DNA from 3 places in the Streptomyces sp. NPDC048290 genome. Region 1 is predicted to be linked to each of the others. Evidence: riboswitches for the same ligand, from Rfam matches in the RefSeq annotation. Region 1 holds a riboswitch; each other region holds the start of a gene.

Region 1 (5,909 bases):
CCGTTCGGCCTGGCCGTCGGAGAGCAGTCCGAGACAGGCGCACACCTCGATGTCCTGGTGCTCGTCCTTGATGGCCTTGATGGTCCGCGAGACCCGGTCGACGTCCCGGTCGGTGGGCCCGCGTCCGCTCGCCACCAGACAGACCCGCTTGGCGCCGCCCGCGAGACCGGCGGTGGCGGCGGCCGTCGCCTCGTCCGGCTTCAGCCAGGTGTACTTGAGGATGCCGGTCGTGGAGCCGAGCCGCTGGGAGCAGTAGGAGCAGTCCTCGGGGCAGAGCCCGGACTTGAGGTTGACGAGATAGTTCAGTTTCACCCGCCGGCCGAACCAGTGGCGGCGCACCTTCCCGGCCGCGGCCACCACGTCGAGCACGTCGTCGTCGGAAGTGGCGAGAACGGCGAGGGCCTCCTCGCGGGTCGGCAGCTCGCGCCGAAGCCCCTTGTCCACCAGCGTGTTCAGCAGGTCCATGAGAGCCGATCCTGTCCTAAGGAGCCGCCCGGGGCCAAGGAGAGTTCGTACAAAGGGGCGCGCCGGACGTGTGGGTATCGCCACACAGTGCGGGGCTGGAGGTGCGGCTAGGGTCTGTTCACTGCCTACAAAATCACCGCGAGCCGATCCCGACGTCACCGCCGGCTGATCCAGACATCACCACCGGCTGATCCCTACGCAGCCCGCACACCCCGGAGGAGCCATGGCGTTCGGCTGGATCGACGAGCAGGCACGCACGCGCCGCCGCGCCGGACTCGTACGGACCCTGCGACCGCGTCCCGCCGACTCGCCGCTGCTGGACCTGGCGAGCAACGACTACCTGGGGCTGGCCCGGCACCCCGAGGTCACCGAGGGGGCCGCCGCGGCGGCCCGGACCTGGGGCGCGGGCGCGACCGGCTCCCGGCTGGTCACCGGCAGCACCGAACTCCACGCCGAGCTGGAACGCGAACTGGCCGCCCACTGCGGCTTCGAGGCCGCGCTCGTGCTGTCCTCCGGATACGCGGCCAATCTCGCCGCCGTGACCACGCTGGCCCCGCACGGCACGCTGATCGTCTCCGACGCCGGGAACCACGCCTCCCTCATCGACGGCTGCCGGCTGGCGCGCGGCACCACCCAGGTCGTCCCGCACACCGACCCCGAGGCGGTCCGCAAGGCACTGCGCACCCATGACGGACCGGCCGTCGTCGTCTCCGACACGGTGTTCTCGGTCGACGGCGACGCGGCGCCCCTCAAGGAGCTGGCCGCGGCGTGCCGGGAGCGCGGGGCGGGGCTCGTGGTGGACGACGCCCATGGGCTGGGGGTGCTGGGCGAGGGCGGCCGGGGCGCGGCAGCCGCGGCGGGGCTCGCCGGCGCACCGGACGTGGTGGTGACGGCCACCCTGTCCAAGTCGCTGGGCAGCCAGGGCGGAGTGGTCCTCGGACCGGCCGCCGTGATCGACCATCTGGTCAACGCGGCCCGCACCTTCATCTTCGACACCGGACTCGCCCCGGCCGCGGCGGGCGGCGCGCTCGCGGCGCTGCGGCTGCTGGTCGGGGAACCCGGACGGGCCGCCCGCGCGCGGGCCGTGGCGGCGGAACTCCACGCCCGGCTGACGGAGCGGGGCCTCACGGCCGTCCGTCCGGACGCGGCGGTGGTCTCGGTGCGGGCACCGTCCCCGGAGGGGGCCGTGCGGTGGGCCGCGGACTGCCGCGGGGCCGGGCTGGCCGTGGGCTGCTTCCGCCCGCCGTCCGTGCCCGACGGGATCTCGCGGCTGCGGCTGACGGCCCGCGCGGACCTCTCCGGGGAACAGCTGGAACACGCCGTCCGGATCATCGGCGAGACGCGACCATGAGTCGGCGAACCACGGCCGTGCACCACCCGTGCGAGAACCGGACCGGATTGAAACGGATCGTTCGGGACGCGCTGTACATCAGTAGTCAGCGGTGCCACGCCCATCAGTAGTGCCCACGCGAATCACGATGATCCGAGAATCAACGATGATCCGAGAACCAAGGATGATCCCGAGAATCGGTGCTGATACACGAATCGATGCTGACGCACGCATCGGTCACGACCCGTGAATCGACAGTGATCCGTGAATCGGGCATTCATTGGTGAGTCGGGCAACGGCCGGTGAGTCGGGCATTGATCGGTGATTCGGGCAACGGTCGGTGATTCGGGCAACGGTCGGTGATACGGGCAGTGGCCCATGCCTCAGAAGTGATCCATGCATCGGACGACATCTGCGAAATGGACGTGATCTGCGAAATGGACGTGACCTCCGCATCGGATGTGATACTCCGGACCGGACGTGATCAGTGACCGGCGGAGATCTTCGGCGGAGATCTCCGGATCAGCGGAGCGCCGCCGTGAATCCCGCCCAGCTCTCCGTGGAGAAGAGCAGCGCGGGCCCGGACGGGTCCTTGGAGTCGCGCACGGCGAGCAGTCCGGCCCAGGGGCCGCGGGGCGGTCGGGCCGTCTCGACGCAGTTGTTCGCGCCGGTGCTGTAGCTGCTGCGCAGCCACCGCACTCCGTGCAGTCGGTCGGTGGAGGGGACGTGTCGAGGCAGTGCGGTCATGGTGCCTCCCTATGCGCCATATGAGCCGTCACTTATCCCGGCGATGAAATCCAGCGAGTCCGCGGGTGAAAGCGCGTGGTGCTGAAGGGTACGGAACGACTCGCTGTAGGCCACTAGGTCTTCTTTCCGTTCCAGATGGAGGCTACTCGTCATGTGGTCCAGAACAACCACATCCAGATCGGAAGTGCGCGAAAACGAGAAGATAACGAAAGGACCCGTCACCCCGATATGCGCACCGGCGGAGAACGGCAGCACCTGGAGCCGTACTTGCGGCAGCCGCGCCGCCTCCGCCAGTCGTGACAGCTGACGGGCCATCACCGCGGGTCCGCCCACCTCCCGCCGCAGCACCGCCTCGTCCAGCACCGCGCTCAGCTCCAGCGGCGGATGCGCCCGCAGCACGTCCTGCCGGGCCAGCCGCACCTCCACCAGCGTGTCCAGCCGCTCGTCCTCCAGTCCCTCGACGGCCGCCCGGGTCACCGCGCGGGCGTACTCCCGGGTCTGGAGCAGCCCCGGAATCACCGAGGTCTCCAGCGTGCGCATGGCGGTGGCCTGCGACTCCAGGCTGATGAAGTCCCGGTACGTCGGCGGCAGCACCCCGCGGTAGGCGTGCCACCAGTGGTGCCGTCCGCCCTCCTCCGAGCCGGCCAGCACCAGCAGCAGCTCCCGCAGATCGGGGTCCTCGACGCCGTACGCGTCCAGCAGTAACCGGACATCGGCCGGTTTCACCCCGCTCGCACCGGTCTCGATCCGGCTGACCTTCGACTGGTGCCAGCCGACCAGACCGGCCGCCTCACCACTGGTGAGCCCCGCACGGGTGCGCAGCGCGCGCAATTCCGCGCCCAGCTTCCGGCGGCGCACCACGGGACCGTGCTGCATGGGCTACTCCTTACTCCTTCCGGGCCGCCCAAATACGCTCTGCCGTCGCAGAGTTCACCGCATTGAGCGACAGATATATGCATATCTTGGTGGATCGCCACCTGGACCGGCGCACTAGTGGCAGGCTGGGCGATGTAGCACCAGTCCGGGACCGTACTCGAACCTTCCGCCTCCGTGTCGGACCGCGGTCCCGTGGGAAAGGGACGACCTCGCCATGGCAGATCATCTGGAAGCGTCCGTCACTCTGCCGAGCGATGCCGCCTCGGTCTCCGCGGCCCGCGGCTACGCGGTCGACACCCTCGTCGAATGGGGTCTGCCGGCGGACACGGACCTCGCGGACAGCGTCCGGCTCATCGTCTCGGAACTGGCCACCAACGCCGTACAGCACACGTTCGGACAGTCGCCCACCTTCACGGTGGACCTGGAACTGGCGCGTGACGAGCAGTTGCGGATCGGGGTGACGGACAGTCATCCGCGGTTCCCCAAGCGGCTTCCGGCCGCGGTGCAGCAGGACAACGGGCGCGGGCTGGTCATCATCCGCTGGCTGGCCGCCGAGTGCGGCGGGAAGCTGAGAGTCCGGGCCACACCCGAAGGCGGCAAGACGGTCTCGATCGAGCTTCCCTGGTCGGCCCCGGCCCGCCCGGTGACCACGGCGGGGCAGCAGGAGCCATGACGCGTACCCTCCGCATCCAGTTTCCCGCCCCCCGCAGGAAACGTTTCCGCGGAGCGAGCCGCCACAACGGCCGCAGACGGCCCCGCGGTGGCCCCGACCGGCCGGAGGCGGCCCCGGCGGTGACAGGGCGTCAGACACGCCGTCACCGCCCCGCAGGGGCCACCTCGGACCGTCACCGTCGCTACACGGTCATTTCATGGTCACTTCACGCGCCCGTACCAGACACTCTTGGTCCAGATCTTCTGGAGCCGCACCACGTCACCGGACTTCGGCGAGTGCCAGATCTTGCCCTTACCGGCGTAGATCCCTACGTGGTAGATGTTCGAACCGGAGTGGAAGAACACCAGGTCACCGGACTTGCGGCTACCGGCGGAGATGTGCTTCGTCTTGTTGTACTGCTGGGCGGCCGTACGCGGCAGCTTCTTGCCGGCCTTCTTGAAGGCGTAGAGCGTAAGCCCCGAGCAGTCGAACCGACTGGGTCCGGTCGCCCCCCACTTGTAGGGCGCTCCCTTCTTGGAGGCGGCCACCTGGAGTGCCTTGGTCGCGTGTGTGGCGGCCGAAGCCTCCGGGGCGAGGCCCGGGACCACCACGCTGCCGCCCACCGCGGCGAGCGTCAGTGCCGATGCCGTACCGGCACGGGCCATCAGGGACGGGACACGATTGAGCGCGGTCATGCGCAACCCTTCGTCAGCCGCCTGTGAAGGATGACCTGTCGGATTCGGGCTGGCGAAGTTGCCCGGCCGCCCGAAGGCGGCTTCACCCCAAGGACCGCTCGAAGCCGAACTGCGCTCCGGCGACCCGTCGTACCTGGGTCCTCCACTCCTGCCGATCCACTCCTGTCGACCGGGCATCCGGGCGGCGGCAGGATTCGGCGTCCGCCCGGACCGCCCCGCCGCGGTGGCGGGGTCTTGTCGTCAGTCAGGGATCTTCACCTACGCGTGTCCGAAAATCCCAACGGAACCGAGTATTTGTGGCGTTACTCACCACTCACCCGTTCGGGTGGACATCCAGGGAAGGCGACGCGTGTCAGTCGGCGCCCACGCCCCGGACCAGCGGCGGAGCCGTTCCAAACACCGTCCTGGGGGCGCGTTGGGCAAGCGTGCCGGGTCGGCAAAATGACCATCCGATACGCCGAACGGACGTAATCCATTTGGTCCGTTTGACACCGGAGTCAGGCATTCCGAGTAGGCGTCCGGTGTGCCGCCCCGGACGCCCGGCGCCTCAGCCGTCGGAGCGCGGGGGCAGACAGACCCGCGCGGTACGGCGCTCGCCGTCCAGCACGCGCAGCGCCCGCGCGAGGGTCGCCGCCGACAGTTCCGACTCGCCCCGGTGGTGCATCAGCGCGAGCGCGTCCCGCAGCAGCACCGCCTTGGCGACCAGCGCCTGCGCGGCCCGCAGCGCCCCATAGGTGTCGCCGTGCCGGGCCGGATTGATCCGGCCCAGCAGATCGGCCGCCTCCAGATAACGGTCGATCAGCTCGCCCTCCGCGCGGGTCAGCGCGGGCAGCGGCGGGATCTCGGGCGGCAGCATCCCCGGCTCACCTCCCGCCCGTCGCCTTGCGGCTGCCGACGACCCGGTCGACCAGGCCGTACTCCAGCGCCTGCGGCGCGGTGAGCACCTTGTCCCGCTCGATGTCGGCGCTCACCAGGTGACGGGCGCGCCCGGTGTGGCGTACGAGCATCTCCTCCAGGCGGTCGCGGACCCGGGACAGCTCCGCCGCCTGGATCGCCAGATCGCTGGTCTGGCCCTCGATCGGCTCGGGCAGCGACGGCTGGTGGACCACGATCCGCGCGCCCGGCAGGGTCAGCCGCTTCCCGG
Region 2 (5,909 bases), on a different contig from region 1:
CTTCGAGAGCGGGCCGGGCGTGGATGTCGTCCGCGCGCTCCATCTCGACCTGACCGGCCGCCCGGTCCCCGGCGGAGCCCCACCCGCCGGGCGGCGGTACGTGGTGGAGAACATCGACCTCCCGGCCCTGCTCGCCTACCGCCGCAGCGGCTACACCACCCCACACGCCCCGCCACGCGCGACCGGTACGGAACTCGCCTGGCTGGCACCGGACGACCCGCTGCCGTTCGCCACGATGCTGGCCCGTCTCGTCCGCCCGGGAGCCAAGCACCTGTACCACCTGTGGCGCACCCACCGGCCCGGAGACCGCCGCCCCGGCCGCCCCCGTCGCTCCGACGCCCCGTCCTGGAGGACCCCGTGACACGTCCGGCCGCCGTCACCCGTCCGGTCGCCGTGATCGGCGCAGGCCCCTTCGGTCTGTCCACCGCCGCGCATCTGCGCGCCTACGGTCTGCCGGTCCGGGTCTTCGGCGAACCCATGGTGAGCTGGCGGGCCCGGATGCCCGCGGGCATGCTCCTCAAATCCACCCCGGCCGCCTCCAGCCTCGACGCCCCGCAGCCGGGCCACACCCTCGCCGACTACTGCGCGGCGGCCGGTCTTCCGCCGCTGGTGACGGACGAGGACATCGTGCCGGTGGAGACCTTCGTCGCGTACGGGGACTGGTTCCAGAAGCATCTGGTGCCGGGTCTGGAGCGGGTCCGGGTCTCCTCCGTGGACCCCCGTCCGCCGGGCGCCTACGAGGTGAAGCTGGACTCCGGGGAGGTGTTCACCGCCCGCGCGGTCGTCGTCGCCTCCGGCCTCAGCGGTCTCGCGCGGCTGCCGCCCGCGCTCGCGGCGGCCGTGCCCGGCGGTCCCGGTCCCGCCGCCCCCGTCTCGCACAGCTCCCAGCACCACGACCTCGGTCGCTACCGGGGCAAGGAGCTGATCGTGGTCGGCGCGGGCCAGTCCGCGCTGGAGACCGCCGTCCTCGCGGCGGAGGCGGGCGCCACGGTCCGGGTCGTCGCCCGTGGCCGGGGCGGCGTCGGCTTCGGCGAACCCCCTTGGCGCCAGCCCCGGTTCCGTCCGGACTCCCCGTTCGGCCGCGCCTGGTCGCTCCATCTGCTCAGCTACTACCCGCACCCCTACCGCCGCCTTCCGGAGGCTCTGCGCCACGAGTTGGTACGCCGGGTGCTCGGCCCGCTCGGCGCCTGGTGGCTGCGCGAGCGCTTCGAGGGGACGGTCCGGGTCACGGAGGTGGCGCGCGTCCTCGGCGCGGCGGCCGACGGCGACCGTACGAGGCTGACCGTCCGCACCCACACCGGCGCCGCCGAGCACCTCACCGCCGACCATGTCATCGCCGCGACCGGCTACCGCGTGGACCTCGCCGCGATGGACTTCCTGAGCCCGGCGCTGCGCACCGCGCTCGCGGTCAGCCGGGGCACCCCACGGCTGGGCGCCGGATTCCGCTCCTCCCTGCCGGGCCTCTACTTCACGGGGCTGCCCGCGGCCTCCTCGTACGGTCCGCTGATGCGGTTCGTGTGCGGTACGGAGTTCGCCTCGCCGCGTCTCGCGCGCCATCTCGCGGCGGCCCATCCGTGACGGCTGGTCCATTGGTGGCTCGTCCGTGGCGGCCGTCCCTGCCGCCCCATTCGTGGCGGCTCGTCCGTGGTGGCCCGTCCATGAGGCCCGTCCGTGGCGGCCCGCGGTACTCCCGATGACCTTCCGCGGCCCGACCCTGACCGCTCCCCGCCGTCCGGCGACCGCTGCCCGCGCCTCCCGGCGACCCTCCGCCGCCCCCGGCGACCACTCCCCGTCCTCCCGGCGACCGCCCGCCGCCCTCCCGGCGACCGCCCGCCGCCCTCCCGGCGACCGCCCACGGTCCTCCCGGAAGGTCTCCCTCCGGCCGTCCGCTCCCATCCCCCCGGCGGCCCGTCGGGAGGCGCGCCGGGCGACCCACCTCTGAGTGAAAAGCGGACCCGTTTTCAGCACGCGCGAGCAGCCGCGCAGATCCCCGCCGAAGTGAAAGGCCGCATGGTACAGGGGAGTTGATGGGGGCGGGAGGGACGTGAGGGAACCCGTCCGACGTCCGGTTAGGGCCGGGTCGGGGCCGCGCGATGTCCGTATTCTCTGATCATGGCCGCACCCACCGCATATGCCGCACGCACCGTGCGCAGCACGTTCGCCCTTGTCGCCACCGACCTCGACGGCACGCTGCTGCGCGGCGACGACACCTTCTCCGACCGCTCGCTGGCCGCACTGGCGCGGACCGCCGAGGCCGGTGCCCGGCATCTCGTGGTGACCGGTCGCCCGGCCCCCCGGGTGCGCCCGCTCCTGGAGCAACTCGGCAGCACCGGCCTCGCGGTGTGCGGCCAGGGCGCGCAGCTCTACGACGCGGGCGCGGACCGGCTGCTGTGGTCGGTCACCCTGGACCGGGAACTGGCGGAGACCGCGCTCGGCAAGATCGAGGCCGAGGTCGGAGAGGTGTACGCGGCGGTCGACCAGGACGGGGTCGACGGGCTCACGCTGATCGAGCCGGGCTATCTGATGCCGCACCCCACGCTGCCCGCGGTGCGGGTCGGACGCCGGGCCGAGCTGTGGACCGAGCCGATCAGCAAGGTGCTGCTGCGCCATCCCGAGCTGACCGACGACGAGTTGGCGTCGGTGGCCCGCGCGGTGGTCGGCTCGCTGGCGACGGTCACCATGTCGGGGCCGGGGACGGTCGAACTCCAGCCGTGCGGGGTGACCAAGGCGACCGGGCTCGCGCTCGCGGCCCGGCGGCTCGGTGTGCGCGCCGAGCACACCATCGCGTTCGGGGACATGCCCAACGACATCCCGATGTTCGACTGGGCCGGACACGGGGTGGCGATGGCCAACGCCCATCCCGAACTCAAGGCGGTGGCCGACGAGATCACCACGTCGAACGAGGACGACGGCATCGCCGTCGTCCTCGAACGACTCTTTCCTCAGGTCCGATAAGCAGGCCCCATAGGCAGGTCCCATGAGTCGGCCCCATAGGCAGGCCCGATAAACGGGTCCTATGAGCGGGTCCTATAGGCAGGCCCTATGCGAGTCCCGCCCTCCGGCAGTCGCCGCCCCCACGGCGCTCCGGCACCGGACCGCACGGCGCTCCCTGGGCGGGCCCCAACCCGCGCGGTGAGCCGTGCGACGGATCAGTACGCGCCGAACACGTTGTCGATCGAGCCGTACCGGTCGGCCGCGTAGTTGCACGCGGCGACGATGTTCGCGATCGGGTCGTACGGGTCGTAGATCGTCCCGGAGACGTGGTACGCGGCGAAGGTCGGGTCGATCACCTGGAGCAGGCCCTTGGACGGGGTGCCCGCGGCGGCGTTGGAGTCCCAGTTGTTGACGGCGGCCGGGTTGCCGGACGACTCGCGCATCACATTGCGGTGGATGGAGTCGTAGCTGCCGGGGATGCCGTTCTGCGACATGATGTCGAGCGCCTGGCGAATCCAGCCGTCGAGGTTGTTCGGGTAGGCGGAGGTGGCCGCCGAGACCGCGGTCGGGGTGGCGGCGGTGGCGCTGGTGGCGCCGATGAGCGGCAGGGCGAGCACGGCGGCGCCGGTACCGGCGACGGCGAGCTTGCGGGTGATGCGGCGGACGCGCGGGGAGCGGTGCGCGGACATGACAGACATGACGGACATAGGGAACGGTTCCTCTCCTACGCCTACGAGGTGAGCTGTCGGGTTCGGGCGGGGAGGTGCCCGGCCGGCCTTGCGGCACGGCTTCACCCCGAGCCGTTCCGGACGATCGCAGTCGCGTAGCGGTACAAGCGGTACTACGCGGTTCTGCGGTGTCCGGCCCGGCGACTTACCTGGGTCCCCCGCTCCTGCCGTGGATCTAGTGAGTTGGTGCGGGCGGTGGCAGGACTCGGCGTCCGCCCGACTGGCCGGGAACGTATGCGAGAGCGGATGTCCGAAACAAGTGGCGGAATCACAGATCACCGCTTCTGATCTTCCTTCGCCCCTTTGCCGCACATGATCCTTTGCAGCTGAAAAGGGTCAACTCGTGAAACGGGGAAGGGGAATCGGTGTGCGGCTGCGGAGGAGTTGTGGGCGGCGGCGAGTGAGCCACATCACGCCCGTTCGCAAGAGTGGCAAATCGGGCAATGCACCCAAGTGCCTATTAACTAGCGGTGCGTGGAGTCCGATGCTCCCAGGTGCGATGGAAGACGACCTCGCGACCGAGGGTGCAAATCACCTCATTAACGGTCAAAAACTCCGTCGCCGTGCAGCTCATCTCCGACCGGACCCGGACCCTGGTGTCCCAGGCCGCGTCCGGCCGGTGCAGCCGGATCGTCCGGTCCGACCGGCTCCGCGCCGAGAGCGCGTCACCGTCCCGGACCGTGTACGACTCCAGGGCCTCCTCGGTGACCTCCAGACCGTCCGGATGCACCCAGGTGCCCCGGGGGCCGGGCGCGATCTCCAGCCGCCACTCGCCCCTGGCCACGTCCCGCACCACCAGCCGCCCGGGACGCGGCGCGTCCAGCGTGACGGCGGAGACGACACCGAGCGGCTCGGCCTGCTCGGGCGTGTCGTCGGGGGCGCCCACATGTACGTCGTCCGGTGCCTGGGCCGGTGTGTCGCCGGGGGCCTGTACATGTGCGTCGCCTGGTGCCTGGGCCGGTGTGTCGCCGGGGGCGTCCCCATGTGCCTCGCCCGGCGGCTCCACCGGCGCGTCGCCCGGCGCCTCCACATGTGCCCCGCCCGGCGCCTCCCCAGGCACCCCCACCGCCGCCCCCACCGGCGCCTCCGCAGACGTCGTCCCCGCCGGAGCCCGCCGTACCGGCAGCTCCAGGGAGCTGCCCGCCGGGTCCAGGAAGAACCCGGCCTCGGAGCCGGGCTGCGGCCACACCCAGGGCCAGTACGCGGAGGACACCGCCAGCCGCACCCGGTGGCCCGGTGCGAAGACATGCCCCAGGGTGCCCAGCGCGAAGGAGACCTCTTCGGTCGCGCCCGGCGGCCACCCCACCGCCCGCTCCCGCCCCGTCCGCGCGGAGAGGTTCAGCACGCCCCGGGTCACCAGCGTCGAGGAGCCGTCCGGGGCGATGTCGCACAGCCGGGCGATCACCTGCCCGCGCGGCACCTCGCAGCGCAGCCGCAGCCGCACCAGGGGCCGCCCCAGCACCGCCGTCCCCGCGCCGAGCGGGAAGTCGAAGCAGACCGACCGCCCGTCCTCCGCCCGCTGGTCCGGCGGCAGGTCGGCGTCCTCCCCGCGCGGCAGGAAGGCGCCCGCGTCCACCCCCGTGTGCATCGGGGAGCGGACGAGGACGGGGGCGCCCTGGAGGGCGTACACGACCGGCGTGACGTACGGGGAGGGCCAGCCGGGCTCGCCGGTCCAGCGGCCGGGCAGGCTGCCATAGGAGGGCGCCGGGGCGTGCGCGGTGGTCAGACGGACGCGCAGCGGCGGATCGGTGTCCACGCCCGTGTCCCGGCCCTTGAGCCAGCGGTCCCACCAGCGCAGGGTCTCCTGGAGGAAGCCGATCGCCGGTCCCGGCGGACGGCCCCGGTCCGGGTAGGTGTGCGGCCAGGGGCCGAGCAGCCCGCGCACCCGCCCGGCCGGGAGATGCTCCACCAGCCGCAGCACGGTGTCGCGGTACGGGTCGTGGAGCCCGCCGACGGTGAGCACCGCCGCCCGGATCGCGCCATAGTCCTCACGGACGGCGCCGGAACTCCAGTACATGTCCCGCACCTGGTGGTCCAGCCAGTCGTGCGCGGGCGGTTCCAGGGCGTCCAGCCGGTACCGCCACAGGTCGCGCCAGCCGTCCCCGACATGGCGGGGGTCCGGCGGACGGGCGGCGAGCGCCAGCAGCCGTGCCGACCAGCCGGGCAGATCCGCCGCGAGGACGGAACCTCCCGCGTACTGCCCGTCGTTGTCGTAGTGGTCGTCCGTGGCGCAGACACTGACGACCG
Region 3 (5,909 bases), on a different contig from region 1:
CTCCATGCTGGCCGTTCTGGGCCTGGGCGCCAAGGGCGGCGAGGAGGTCGTGCTGGCATCCGACGCCGACGGCGCCGACGCCGCCCTGGACCGTCTGGCGAAGCTGGTCGCGGAGGGGCTGGAGGAGCTTCCCGAGACCGTCTGAGCCGGTCCGGCACCCGCCTACGGACACCGGAGCCGCGTCACCCGCCGGGTGACGCGGCTTCCGCGTTCCCGCGCGCGCGTGGCGCCCCTCACGCTGCCTGAAGGCGGAGGCACCTTCGAGTCCGCGTTCCCGCGCGTGCGGGGCGCCCTGGTGCGCGGGGCCGGGGAACCGCCACGTTCCGTCCGCGTTCCCGCGCGGGGGCGGGACCGCTGATCGACCCGAAGGGGTCGGCGGTCGATATCCGCGCTCCCGCGCGGGGCGGGACCCGGCACGAGGGCCTGTGTGGCCGTGGTCGCCGCGCAGTAGAGGGACCCGGCGTGCAAGGAAACACGGCACCGAAACCGCCACGCCCGGGACGCACACATACGCGCACGACCATGAAGGAGGGAGCCCCCGTCCACTCCCGGACGCGGGCCCGCGCGGAACCCGCCGAGCCCCTCCCCCCGGACGCGGGTACGCGCAGGAGACACCGCGACCGCCCCGCGCGCCAAAACACACCCGACGCCCCCACGCCGCATTCCCACGCCCGTTTCCCCTAAGACTCACACCCAATTGTCCGCCGGGCGCACACCGAAGCACTTCGGCGACCCACACGGGCACGGACGCACCGAAATACACCGGTACCGTACGAGAAGAATCACGCACCACACCGGAAAAGGGCAGCCGGAATTCACACCCTCCAAATAACCCCATCTTTGTATACGGCGCTTTTGTTAAAGCCGCTGGCCCGACATGTTTACGGCATGTTGCGAAGTCCTCACACGCTCCGCGCCCCCGCCGCTGAAGCGCAGCCGGAACGCCGACGTGGCGCGCTCGGCGTGCAGCGCGGTGAGCGTCCGCGCACGGTCCGCGTCGCCACGGACGACCGCGTCCACGACGGCCCCGTGCTCGGACCAGGACTCGACCGGCGCGGACGGCGCCCCGACCGCGTACATCCAGGCGGTCTTGTGGCGGAGCTGGGTCAGCATGGAGACCAGGGAGGGGCTGCCGGACGCCTGGGCGAGCGTCTCGTGGAACCAGCTTCCCAGGGAGCGCAGGTCGTCGCTGCTGCCCCGGCGGGCCCGCTCCTGACCGAGCCGGACGAGGCCGCGCAACACCTTCAGATGGGCCTCCGTCCGCCGCTGGGCGGCCCGGGAGGCGGCGAGCGGCTCCAGCAGCACCCGCATCTCCAGCAGGTCGGCCGCCTCCTGCTCGGTGGGTTCGGCGACGCACGCGCCCGCGTGCCGCCGGGTCACCACGAAGCCCTCGGCCTCCAGGGTGCGCAGCGCCTCGCGGACGGGGACGCGCGAGACGCCGTAGCGGCGGGCGAGGACTTCCTCGGTGAGCCGGCTGCCGCGTTCGTAGACACCGGCGATGATGTCGTCCCGGATCGCCGTGCACACCGAGTGCGCCGGAATACGCATGAGCGACCTCCGCCTTAATCCCCGTGAAACGTCTCCGATTGACGTCAGAACAATGACTCTATTGCAAACGGCGGGAATTTCCGACGGGGGGTCGCATTCCATGGATATTTTTTGGACAGCGTGCGCCGGAAACGACGAATGCCCCGGCCGTGGGCCGGGGCAGGTCGGTGGGAGGGGTATCGCCTGAGGGGCGGGGAAGGTCAGATGCCGACGCCGTGGGCGCGGAGGTAGGCGACCGGGTCCAGGTCGGAGCCGTACTCGGGGCTGGTGCGGGCCTCGAAGTGGAGGTGTGCCCCGGTGACGTTGCCGGTGGCCCCGGACAGTCCGATCTGCTGTCCCGGCGTGACCGCCTGCCCCGCCGACACGCCGATGGACGTCAGGTGTCCGTATTGGGTGTACGTGCCGTCAACCATCTTGATCACGACTTGATTGCCGTACGCGCCGCCCCATCCGGCCTCCACGACGGTGCCGTACCCGACCGCGTGGACGGAGGTGCCGGAGGAGGCGTGGAAGTCGATGCCGGTGTGGCTGCCGGAGGACCAGGCGGCGCCGCCCGCCTGGTAGCTGGTGGAGACGTAGGAGCCGGGGATCGGCGAGACGAAGGTGTTGAGGCGCTCGCGCTCGGCCTCGCGGGCGGCGCGCTCCTCCGCCTCGCGCTGCTTCTCGGCCTCCTCCGCGGCCCGCTGGCGCGCCTCCTCGGCGGCCTTCTTGCGGGCGGCGTCCGCGGCCTTCTGCCGCGCGGCCTCCATCTGGGCGGCGGCCTGGGCGTCTATCTGGTCGGCGACGTCCTCACCGACGCTGACGACGGGGGTGAGCCCGGTCTGCTCGGGGGCCGGTTCGGCGGCGAGTGCCGGGGCCGCCAGCGTGCCGACGACTCCGGTGGTGGTGAGTGCCGCGACGCCCGCCGCGTGGGCGGTGGTGCGGTGGGTGCGGCTGGGACGCCGGTGCTTCCCGGTGGCGCGCGTGAACGCCATGGAGTGGCTGGTCCTTTCCTTCCCTCTCGCCTACCGGGTTAGCTGACGGGTTCGGAGCAGGAAGGTCTCCTACGGCTCCCCGCACGCGCGGGAGGCCGATTCACCCCAGGGGACTTGGGTCCCCGGCTCCCCTGGCTCGCGCCGTACGGGGACTCGGCGATGACTGTCCGGTGCCGCGGTCGCGGCGCACTGCCTGACGGACAGCCCGGATGACGCTAAGCGGCCGGCTTTCAATCCCCAAACGGATCGGGGTTTTTGTAGCGCACGCCACAGGGCAGACAGGCAGCCTCCGCCGCAATCCGGACATCAGGGGGCCCTGGTGACGCGGTGTTCACCAGGGCCCCGCGCGGGTGGGTGCGCCGTGCTATTCCGCGGCCACGACCGTGACGGTGCCGATGCCGAGCGCCTCCACGGGTGCCTTGATCTGCGCCGCGTCGCCGACCAGGATCGTCACCAACCGGTCCACCGGGAACGCGTTGACGACGGCCGCGGTGGCCTCGACCGTGCCCGTGTCGGACAGCCGCTGGTACAGGCTCGCCTGGTAGTCGTCCGGCAGGTGCTGCTCGACCTGATCGGCGAGGGTGCTCGCGACGGCCGCCGCGGTCTCGTACTTGAGCGGCGCCACGCCGACGAGGTTCTGTACGGCGGTGTCCCGCTCGGCGTCGGTGAGCCCTTCCGCGGCCAGCGTGCGCAGCACCTTCCACAGGTCGTCCAGCGCCGGGCCGGTGTTCGGCGTGTCGACGGACCCGCTGATGGCCAGCATGGACGCCCCGGCTCCGTCCGGCCCGGACCTGAGGACCTGGCCGAACGCGCGGACGCCGTACGTGTAGCCCTTCTCCTCGCGCAGGACGCGGTCCAGGCGTGAGGTGAGCGTGCCACCCAGGCAGTACGTGCCGAGCACCTGGGCGGGCCACACGCGGTCGTGCCGGTCGGAGCCCACGCGGCCCAGCAGCAGCTGCGTCTGGACGGCGCCGGGCCGGTCCACGATGACGACCCGTCCGGTGTCGTCGGCGCTGATCGGCGGCACGGGCCGGGGCGCGGCCGAGGAGCCCGTCCACGCGCCCAGCGTGTCGCCGAGGAGCGCGTCCACGTCGACGCCGGTCAGGTCGCCGACGACCACGACGGTGCCGGTGGCCGGGCGGACGTGCTTCTCGTAGAAGGCGCGTACGGCCGGGGAGTCGATGCCGGCCACCGACTCCTCGGTGCCCTGGCGGGGGCGCGACATGCGCGAGGTCGCCGGGAACAGCTCCTTGGACAGCTCCTTGGCGGCGCGCCGCGAGGGGTTGGCCAGCTCGTGCGGGATCTCGTCGAGCCGGTTGCGCACCAGGCGCTCGACCTCGCTGTCGGCGAACGCGGGCGCGCGCAGGGCGTCGGCGAGCAGTCCGAGGGCCTTCGGCAGCCGGGAGACCGGCACTTCGAGGCTGATCCGGACACCGGGGTGGTCCGCGTGCGCGTCCAGGGTGGCGCCGCAGCGCTCCAGCTCGGCGGCGAACTCCTCGGCGGAGTGCTTGTCGGTGCCCTCCGAGAACGCCCGCGCCATGATCGTGGCCACGCCTTCGAGGCCGGCCGGTTCGGCGTCCAGCGGGGCGTCCAGCAGCACCTCCACGGCCACGACCTGCTGGCCGGGGCGGTGGCAGCGCAGGACCGTGAGTCCGTTGTCGAGCGCGCCGCGCGTGGGCGCCGGGAACGCCCAGGGGCGGGCCTCGCCGGGCTGCGGCTGGGGGTGGAAGTCCATCGTGGCCAGGTCGCTCACTTGGCCGCCTCCTCGTTCTCGTCGGTGGCCGCGCCCTGCGCGCCGTCCGTGTCCGCGGTCTCCCCGGCCGTCTCCCCGACCGCGGGGGCCGTCGGCTCGTAGACCAGCACCGCGCGGTTGTCGGGCCGCAGACGGGCCCTGGCGGCCTCCTGGACCTCCTCGGCGGTCACCTCCAGGACGCGCTGTACGGCGGTCAGGGCGAGCTGGGGGTCGCCGAACAGCACCGCGTAACGGCACAGTTCGTCGGCGCGTCCGGCGACCGTGCCGAGCCGGTCCAGCCACTCGCGCTCCAGCTGGGCCTGGGCGCGCTCCATCTCCTCCGCCGTCGGGCCCTCGGCGGCGAACCGGGCCAGTTCCTCGTCGATGGCGGTCTCGATGACCGGCACCTCGACGTCCCCGGACGTCTTCACGTCCAGCCAGCCCAGCGACGGCGCCCCGGCCAGCCGCAGCAGGCCGAAGCCCGCCGCCACGGCCGTACGGTCGCGGCGTACGAGCCGGTTGTAGAGCCGGGAGGACTCGCCGCCGCCGAGCACGGTGAGCGCCAGGTCGGCCGCGTCGCACGCGCGGGTGCCGTCCTCGGGGAGCCGGTAGGCGGCCATGAGGGCGCGGGCCGGGACCTCCTCCTCGACGACCTCGCGCAGCTGCCCGCCCATGGTCTCCGGGAGGGAGCCGTCGCGCGGGACGGGCTTGCCGTCGTGGGCGGCGATGGAGCCGAAGTACTTCTCGATCCAGGCGAGCGTGCGCTCCGGGTCGATGTCGCCGACCACGGACAGCACCGCGTTGTTCGGCGCGTAGTACGTGCGGAAGAAGGCCCGCGCGTCGTCCAGGGTGGCCGCGTCCAGGTCGGCCATGGAGCCGATCGGCGTGTGGTGGTAGGGGTGACCCTCCGGGTAGGCGAGGGCGGTGAGCTTCTCGAAGGCCGTGCCATAGGGGACGTTGTCGTAGCGCTGGCGGCGCTCGTTCTTGACCACGTCCCGCTGGTTTTCCATGGACTCCTCGTCCAGGGCGGCCAGGAGCGAGCCCATACGGTCCGCCTCCAGCCAGAGCGCCAGCTCCAGCTGGTGGGCGGGCATGGTCTCGAAGTAGTTGGTGCGCTCGAAGCTGGTCGTGCCGTTCAGCGAGCCGCCGGCGCCCTGCACCAGCTCGAAGTGCCCGTTGCCCTTGACCTGGCCGGAGCCCTGGAACATCAGATGCTCGAAGAGGTGCGCGAGGCCCGTACGCCCCTTGACCTCGTGGCGTGAGCCTACGTCGTACCAGAGGCACACCGCCGCGACCGGGGTCAGATGGTCCTCGGAGAGCACCACGCGCAGACCGTTGGCCAGGCGGTGCTCGGTCGCTGTCAGGCCGCCGGAGCCTGCCTCCGCTGTGGCCGTGTGACCCATGGGCATGTACGTCCCTTCGATCGCTGACGCGGTCGCTGCGACCGCGGTTCTACTGCCGGTCCTGTCACTGTATGCAAGTGTGCGCGGCACCGGCGAAGTTCCCGGAGCGCGTACGCCGACAGCGGATCGCGTAGCCTGCGGGCAGCCGGGCCTCCGCCGGAGCGGACCCCCGGGCGGCACGCGCGGGCCCGGACGGTGTCCGCGGGCCCGGCGGCACGCCGTTCCGGGGCATGATCCGGGTGTGCGGTCCGG

Evidence for each region. A riboswitch is a leader RNA that binds a small molecule or an ion and turns the genes downstream of it on or off. The one in region 1 is predicted to bind cyclic di-AMP.
Region 2: linked by a shared signal. The riboswitch ahead of AB0D49_RS09255 (transglycosylase SLT domain-containing protein) and the one ahead of AB0D49_RS24950 (C40 family peptidase) in region 1 are both predicted to bind cyclic di-AMP.
Region 3: linked by a shared signal. The riboswitch ahead of AB0D49_RS01765 (M23 family metallopeptidase) and the one ahead of AB0D49_RS24950 (C40 family peptidase) in region 1 are both predicted to bind cyclic di-AMP.

Annotation. Positions count from the first base shown of each region.
Region 1 is NZ_JBEZLM010000014.1:187,772-193,680, forward strand. It holds gene bioB (biotin synthase BioB) at 1-465, opposite strand, end outside; gene AB0D49_RS24930 (8-amino-7-oxononanoate synthase) at 689-1,816, shown strand; gene AB0D49_RS24935 (DUF397 domain-containing protein) at 2,318-2,542, opposite strand; gene AB0D49_RS24940 (helix-turn-helix transcriptional regulator) at 2,552-3,418, opposite strand; gene AB0D49_RS24945 (ATP-binding protein) at 3,633-4,091, shown strand; gene AB0D49_RS24950 (C40 family peptidase) at 4,292-4,765, opposite strand; cyclic di-AMP (ydaO/yuaA leader) riboswitch at 4,769-4,975, opposite strand; gene AB0D49_RS24955 (hypothetical protein) at 5,313-5,621, opposite strand; gene AB0D49_RS24960 (ATP-dependent Clp protease proteolytic subunit) at 5,629-5,909, opposite strand, start outside.
Region 2 is NZ_JBEZLM010000004.1:422,427-428,335, forward strand. It holds gene AB0D49_RS09240 (ATP-grasp domain-containing protein) at 1-361, shown strand, start outside; gene AB0D49_RS09245 (FAD-dependent oxidoreductase) at 358-1,578, shown strand; gene AB0D49_RS09250 (HAD family hydrolase) at 2,113-2,955, shown strand; gene AB0D49_RS09255 (transglycosylase SLT domain-containing protein) at 3,150-3,632, opposite strand; cyclic di-AMP (ydaO/yuaA leader) riboswitch at 3,647-3,853, opposite strand; gene AB0D49_RS09260 (CocE/NonD family hydrolase) at 4,123-5,909, opposite strand, start outside.
Region 3 is NZ_JBEZLM010000001.1:491,725-497,633, forward strand. It holds gene AB0D49_RS01755 (HPr family phosphocarrier protein) at 1-145, shown strand, start outside; gene AB0D49_RS01760 (GntR family transcriptional regulator) at 859-1,548, opposite strand; gene AB0D49_RS01765 (M23 family metallopeptidase) at 1,749-2,522, opposite strand; cyclic di-AMP (ydaO/yuaA leader) riboswitch at 2,535-2,691, opposite strand; gene AB0D49_RS01770 (pitrilysin family protein) at 2,887-4,275, opposite strand; gene AB0D49_RS01775 (pitrilysin family protein) at 4,272-5,663, opposite strand.